DNA from 3 places in the Kitasatospora sp. NBC_01302 genome. Region 1 is predicted to be linked to each of the others. Evidence: riboswitches for the same ligand, from Rfam matches in the RefSeq annotation. Region 1 holds a riboswitch; each other region holds the start of a gene.
The links. A riboswitch is a leader RNA that binds a small molecule or an ion and turns the genes downstream of it on or off. The one in region 1 is predicted to bind cyclic di-AMP.

Region 1 (2,256 bases):
CGAAGGCCCGGTCTCCAGGAGGAGACCGGGCCTTCGGGGACGACGGTGCGTCAGGGGCGGATGATCGCCGCGATCGGCATCACCGTGGCCGACTCGTAGCGGACCACGGCGCCGGTGTGCGGGGCGTGGATCATCTGGCCGCCACCGACGTACATGCCCACGTGGTGCATGTCGCTGTAGAAGACCAGCAGGTCGCCGGGCTGGGCGTTGGCGATGTTGGTGCCCTCGTTGGTACCGGCCGAGGCCTGGTCCTGCGAGGTGCGCGGCAGCGAGACGCCGGCCTGCGCGTAGGCCCACTGCATCAGGCCCGAGCAGTCGAAGGAGCTCGGCCCGGCGGCACCGTAGACGTACGGCGAACCCAGCTTGCTGACGGCGGCGGCGATCGCGGCCTGCGCGGCCGAGCTGCCGGCACTCGGCGTGCTGGGGGCGGCCGTGGTGGAGCCGGTGCTCCCCAGGTCGGTGCGGGAGGAGCCGCGCGAGGCGGTCTGCGCGTCGGTCTGGGCCTTGGCGGCGGCGGCGGCCTTGGCATGCGCGGCGGCCTGGTCGGCCGCCGCCTTGGCGTCGGCGGCAGCCTTGGCCTCGGCCGCGGCCATCGCCTGGCGCTGCTGCTCGGTCAGCGTGTTGAGCAGGTCCTGAGCCTGCTTCAGCTTGGCCTGGACGGCGTCCTTGGCGGTCTTCAGCTGCTGCGTGGTGGCATCCAGCTCGGCGAGCTTGCCCTGCGCCTCGGACTTGTCCTGGTCGAGCTTGCGCTGCTGCTCCTGGAGCTGCTTCAGCGTCTCGCTCTCGGTGCTGCTCATCTGGTTGAGCGAGCTGGCCTGGCTCAGGAAACCGTCCGGCTTGCTGGAGAGCATCAGCTGCACGGTCGGCGAGATGCCGTTGCTGGCGTACTGGTCGGCGGCCACCGAGGCCAGCCCGGACTGCAGGTTGGTCACCTGGTCCTGCTGCCGCGCCACCTCGTCCTGCAGGTCACTGACCTGCTTCTGCAGGGTCTGCTGCTTGGCCTGCGCGCCGTCGTACTGCTGGGAGGCCTGCTCCGCCTGGTTGTTGAGGTCGTCGACCTGGGACTTGACCTGGTCGAGCGAGGGCGCCGGGTCGGCGTGCGCCGCCCCCTGCGCGGAGAGCGCCACGGCGGTCGCGGCGGCAGCGGTCAGGATCGACGCGCGAGTACGGCCGACGGGCTTGGGACGACGATGGGACGCCACGAATCCTTCTTCCTCCGACCGCCTACCGGGTGAGCTGACGGGTTCGGGCTGGAAGAGATGCCCTACGACGCCTCACCGGCCTGACGGCCGACCTGGCGCCGATTCACCCCGAGGAACGTGGTTCCCCGGCTCCGGTCCGCAGCTCCCCGGTGAGGGGGTCCCCGTCGGGCAGTCAACTGCCCGTGCTGCTTTCCAGACTCGGCGGTAACCCCCGCTGCCACCCGGGTCGGGTGATCACCATCGCGGTGGTCTGATGAGCGACCCTAGTAACAACTCTGTGATCCGTTCAAATCCTTGTCAGAAAAAACGCCTAACTTTGACTCTGGGTGCTATGGAGATCACCCGCGCGTGATCATGCCGGATACGAACAGGTGGCCCCCGTCACACCGCACGGGTGACGGGGGCTCAGCGGCGGTCGGCGCGCGCCGGGGCGACGGCGGGTCAGACCCGGCGGATGATGAAGGACTCGCCCATCGTGGTCGGGTCGGCGATCCGCACCACGTCACCGGTGTGCGGCGCGTGCACCATCTTGCCGTTGCCGATGTACATGCCCACGTGGTGCCGGTCGCCGCCGAAGATGATCAGGTCGCCCGGCTGCGCCTGGGACAGGCTCGGCACCGCGGTGCCCACCGTGGCCTGCTCCTGCGAGGTGCGCGGCAGCGAGACGCCGGCCTGCGCGTAGGCCCACTGCATCAGGCCCGAGCAGTCGAAGGTGGTGGAGCCGGTGGCGCCCCAGACGTAGGAGTCACCGAGCCGGCTGAGCGCCGCCTGCACCGCCTGGCCGGCGTAGCCGCCGGCCGCCGGGAGGTCGAGCGAGCCGAGGTCGGTGCGGGCGCTGCTGCGCGAGGCGCGGTCGGCGGCCTGCAGCGTGGCGCGGTCCGAGGCGCTCAGCGAGTTGAGCAGCTTCTGCGCCGCGGCCAGCTTGCTCTGCACGTCCGCCTTGGCCTGGTTCAGCTGCTGGGTGGCGCTGTCCAGCTGGGCCAGCGTGTCGGCGGCTTCCTTCTTCTCCTGGTCCAGCTTGCGCTGCTCGCCCTGGAGCGACTTGAGCGCGTCC
Region 2 (2,256 bases), 780 kb from region 1:
CGCTGGCCCCGCTGGTGATCGGCCCCGAGGCCCCCGAGGACCTGCTGCTCGCGGCGTGCGAGGAGACCGGCTGTCCGAGCGCGGCCGCACTCGGCGCCTACCCGACCCTCGGTCAGCTGATCGCCTCGGCCTACCTGGCCGCGCTGCCCGAGCCGGTGGCCGAGCCGCTGCCGACCGAGGAGCTGCTCACCGAGGAGCCCGTCGCCGGCGAGTGACCCCCTGACCAACGGCCCTGCCGGCCCGCTGATGGCCCCGCTCCCGCCCAGGAGCGGGGCCATCGGCATGTCCGGAGCACGGTTCGTCGGCCGGTCGGTCAGGGCGCCCCGGAGGTCCGTTGACGGGCCGATGGCGCACATGTGGTGAATTGGTGACGATTCAGTGTCCAGTCGGGAAGTGGTGGACAGGACCACCCCGCCGACCGATTGGTCGGCGTCGCGAGCTGACGCGATGACAGAAGGGGTAAATCGGACATTCGGTCGATGTCGACCAGTGCGCCGGACCGGGCCGTTCGCCCCGCCGACAGCCGGTCAGGGCGCTCCGGTCCGATCGGCCACCCCCTTGATCACCAAGGCCGAAAACGGACAGCCCATCAGCATCACCAACCCTGAGCCCACGGCACATCCCGTTTCCCGCAGGCACATTGCACGCCCCGGCCGGACCCCTCCCCCGACGCCCTCTCAGGTCCGCCGCCGGGGCGATCTTGAAGGTTCCATGGTGGGCCTGTGACGGCCATCACAGCTGTTTGCGGATTCAACTTATCTCTGTCTAACGTGCTCCCCGTTCGTGGTCACACGGACCCAGCACAGCCGGACGCCGAGTCCTGCCACCGGATGCGCTGGCAGCGCGAAAACGCACCACGGCAGGAGCGGGGGAACCAGGTAAGCCGCCCCGGCACCCGGTCTTCGGACCGAGTGACCGGAGCTAGGGGTGAAGCCGCGCAGCAGCGCGGCCGGGCAACTCCAGTCCGAATCCGACAGCTCACCTCGTAGGCGTAGGAGAGGAACGCGTCTTCATGCTGCCCACCACTGGCACGACCCGTCCGTCCCGCACCGCTCGCCGAGCGATCGCCGCCACCGGCCTGCTCGGTCTCGGCCTCGCCCTGCCGTGCATCACGGCCACCACCGCCTCCGCGGCGCCCGTCTCCACCTGGGACAAGGTCGCCCAGTGCGAGAGCAGCGGCGACTGGAGCATCAACACCGGCAACGGCTACTACGGCGGCCTGCAGTTCAGCGCCTCCACCTGGGCCGCCTACGGCGGCACCCAGTACGCCCCGCAGGCCGACCAGGCCACCAAGGACCAGCAGATCGCCGTCGCCGAGAAGGTCCTCGCCGACCAGGGCCCCGGCGCCTGGCCGGTCTGCTCCGTCCAGGCGGGCCTGACCCAGGGCGGCGCCCCCGCCGCCGTGAACCCCGGCGCCCCCGCCACCAGCGCCCCGGCCCAGCCGAGCGCCCCGGCCCAGAGCGCCCCGCAGTCCTCGCAGTCCTCGCAGAGCGGCAGCCAGGGCCACTGGAACCACCAGTGGAACGGCACCAAGAACTCCGGCGGCCAGACCTACACCGTGGCGCGCGGCGACTGGCTCTCCACCATCGCGCAGAGCCACCACGTGGCCGGCGGCTGGCAGAAGCTGTACGAGCTCAACAAGTCGGTCCTGACCGCCGGTCCTGACACGCTCTACCCGGGCCAGCAGCTGAGCCTGGGCGGCTCGGCCAGCGCCGCCCCGAGCAGCGACAGCGCCCCGGCCGCCAGCACCCCGGCGCCGGCCGTCAACGCCCAGACCACCGCCTCCACCACCGCCGCCACCCCGGCGCCCGCCTCCGGCGCGATGGCCACCGCCGTCGCCTTCGCGGAGTCGAAGGTCGGTCAGGCCTACATCTACGGCGGCACCGGCAACGGTGGCTGGGACTGCTCCGGCCTGACCCAGGCCGCGATGGCCTCGGCGGGCATCTCCATCCCGCGGGTGGCCGCCGACCAGGCCGCCGCCAGCACCCCGGTGTCGATGAACAGCCTGCAGCCGGGCGACCTGCTGTTCTGGTCGAACAACGGCCAGAACTCGGGCGTCTACCACGTCGCCATCTACGTCGGCAACGGCCAGTTCGTCGAGGCCGCCAACCCGAGCGCGGGCGTGAAGTACGAGACCATCGCCAACTACGCCCCGGACTTCGCCGGCCGGGTCTGAACCTGGTGACACAGCGCTGAGCAGCCGCTGGACAGCACCGAGGGCCGCCTCTCCACTCTCCGGGAGGCGGCCCTCGGCCG
Region 3 (2,256 bases), 1.2 Mb from region 1:
GGGCCGTCCAGGCCTGGGTGCCGTCTCACGGTGTGGCTCGGCTACCCGCGAGTAGTTCACTCGAAAGCGCGCGGGGCGTCGCCGGGGCCACGTCCCGGGGCACCCCGCGCGCTTTCGTCGGCCCGTCAGCCGAAGTGCAGCTGCTGGCCCGGCATGATCAGGTTCGGATCGCCGCCCACCGTCGAGTGGTTGGCCTGGTACAGCTGCTGCCAGCCGCCGGTCAGGTGCTGGGCCCGGGCGATGGAGGAGAGGGTGTCGCCGGCCTGCACCGTGTAGCCGTGACCGGCCGGGGCGGCCTGCGCCGCAGCGGCGGGCGCGGCAGGAGCGGGGACCTGGACGGGGGTCTGGACCGGGGCCTGGGCGGGAGCCTGGGCAGGGGCGGCGTACTGGTTGTACACGCTCTGGTGGCTGGTCCAGTACCAGCCGCCGTCCTTCTGGTACCAGAACACCTTGCCGTCCGCGTCCCAGCCGGCCTTCCCCGGGAAGTTCGGCGCGGCCGACTGCTGAGGCTGCGTCTGCTGCTGGGGCTGGGCCTGCTGCTGGGGCTGCGGCTTCGACTGCCGGGTCGCCGACTGCTCCTGCGGCGCGCTCTGCTGCTGGGCCGCGCCCGAGTCGGCGCTCGCGTCGAGGGCGGCCGAGGCGCCGCCCTTGCTCAGCCCGGCCTTGACCGAGCAGACCGGCCAGGCGCCCGGGCCCTGGTCCGCCAGCACCCGCTCGGCGACCGAGATCTGCTGGGCCTTGCTGGCCTGGTTGGCCTGCGCGGCGTACTGGGTGCCGCCGTACGCGGCCCAGGTCGAGGAGGTGAACTGCAGGCCACCGTAGAAACCGTTGCCACTGTTGATCGACCAGTTGTTGGTGCTCTCGCAGTTGGCGACCTGGTCCCAGACCGAGACCGGGGCGGCGTGCGCGCTGGTCGCGGTGAGCAGCGGAACCGCGAGGCCGACGCCGGCCACGCCGGCCGCGGCGATCGCCTTCTCGGCCTGGGTACGACGGCGGTGCCGGCCATTGCCAGTGAGCAGCATGAAGCTATCCCTCTCCGCACGCCTGCGAGGTGAGCTGTCGGGTTCGGGCCCGTGAGGTTGGCCCGGCCGCTGACGCGGCTTCACCCCTAGCCGTGGGAGACGGCAGAAAATCCTGGGTCCCCCGCCCCTGCCCGGGTGTCGGTCGGTGTCCCGGGAGCGCGACGGGCAGGACTCGGCGTTCCGCACTCCGGGGTTCGCAGCAGCGAACTCCAGGGAGGGTAAGCAGATTGACGGACCGATCACAAGCTCATATCGCGTACATCACATGAAAATTACGGAGCGCGATCGATCGCCTACCAACTGGTCTTGTTTGTCCGGGTTGATGGTCATTCAGACCGCACCGGACAACGGACTTCGACACGCCGTCAGAGCTGCCGTTCCGTCACTTCGCGGCAGCTTCGGGCATGAACGAAACAGGGAGTTCGCGCAGGCCGCGCATGATCAGACCGCCACGCCACCGCAGTTCGGCGGGGTCCGCGGCGAGCCGGAGATCGGGCAACCGGGTCAGCAGGGTGGCGAGTGCAGCCTGGCCCTCAAGTCGGGCCAGCGGAGCGCCGATGCAGTAGTGGATGCCGTGCCCGAAGCCGAGGTGCGGGTTGTCCCGGCGGGCCAGGTCAAGGGTGTCGGGGCGCTCGAACCTGGCCGGGTCCCGGTCGGCCGCCGCGAGCACCACCAACACCGGGTCCCCCACCGGGATCCGCACCCCGCCGATGGTCAACGGCTCGGTGGCGAACCGCCAGGTGGCCAGCTCCACCGGGCCGTCGAAGCGCAGCAACTCCTCGACCCCGGTGGCCAGCAGCCCGCGCTCGCCGCGCGCGATGGACTCCTGCAGCCGGGCCCGCTGGAGCGGCTGGTTCATCAGTGAGTACAGGCCGTTGCCGATCAGATTGACCGTGGTCTCGAACCCCGCGAACAGCAGGATGAACGCCATCGCCGCGGCCTCGTTCTCGGTGAGGTGCTCACCGTGGTCGCTGGCCCGGATCAGACCGGAGATCAGGTCGTCCCCGGGGTCGGCCCGCTTGCGGTGGATCAGCTCGGCCAGGTAGGTGCGCATCCGCTTGACCGCGCGCGCCACGCCGCCGCGCGGGCCGCCGCCGTGGCGGATCATCATGCCGGCCCAGTCCCGGAAGTCGTCCTGGTCCTCGGCCGGCACGCCGAGCAGGTCGCAGATCGCGTAGATCGGCAGCGGGAAGGCGAACTCGTGGATCAGGTCGGCCGAGCCGCGGGCCGCGAA

Region 2: linked by a shared signal. The riboswitch ahead of OG294_RS32690 (transglycosylase family protein) and the one ahead of OG294_RS29325 (C40 family peptidase) in region 1 are both predicted to bind cyclic di-AMP.
Region 3: linked by a shared signal. The riboswitch ahead of OG294_RS23725 (LysM peptidoglycan-binding domain-containing protein) and the one ahead of OG294_RS29325 (C40 family peptidase) in region 1 are both predicted to bind cyclic di-AMP.

What each region holds. Positions count from the first base shown of each region.
Region 1 covers NZ_CP108404.1:6,674,272-6,676,527, reverse strand. Annotated here, with positions in the region: gene OG294_RS29325 (C40 family peptidase) at 51-1,202, opposite strand; cyclic di-AMP (ydaO/yuaA leader) riboswitch at 1,206-1,356, opposite strand; gene OG294_RS29320 (C40 family peptidase) at 1,644-2,256, opposite strand, start outside.
Region 2 covers NZ_CP108404.1:7,455,605-7,457,860, reverse strand. Annotated here, with positions in the region: gene OG294_RS32695 (hypothetical protein) at 1-215, shown strand, start outside; cyclic di-AMP (ydaO/yuaA leader) riboswitch at 841-1,005, shown strand; gene OG294_RS32690 (transglycosylase family protein) at 1,013-2,176, shown strand.
Region 3 covers NZ_CP108404.1:5,449,875-5,452,130, reverse strand. Annotated here, with positions in the region: gene OG294_RS23725 (LysM peptidoglycan-binding domain-containing protein) at 126-1,022, opposite strand; cyclic di-AMP (ydaO/yuaA leader) riboswitch at 1,028-1,176, opposite strand; gene OG294_RS23720 (cytochrome P450 family protein) at 1,405-2,256, opposite strand, start outside.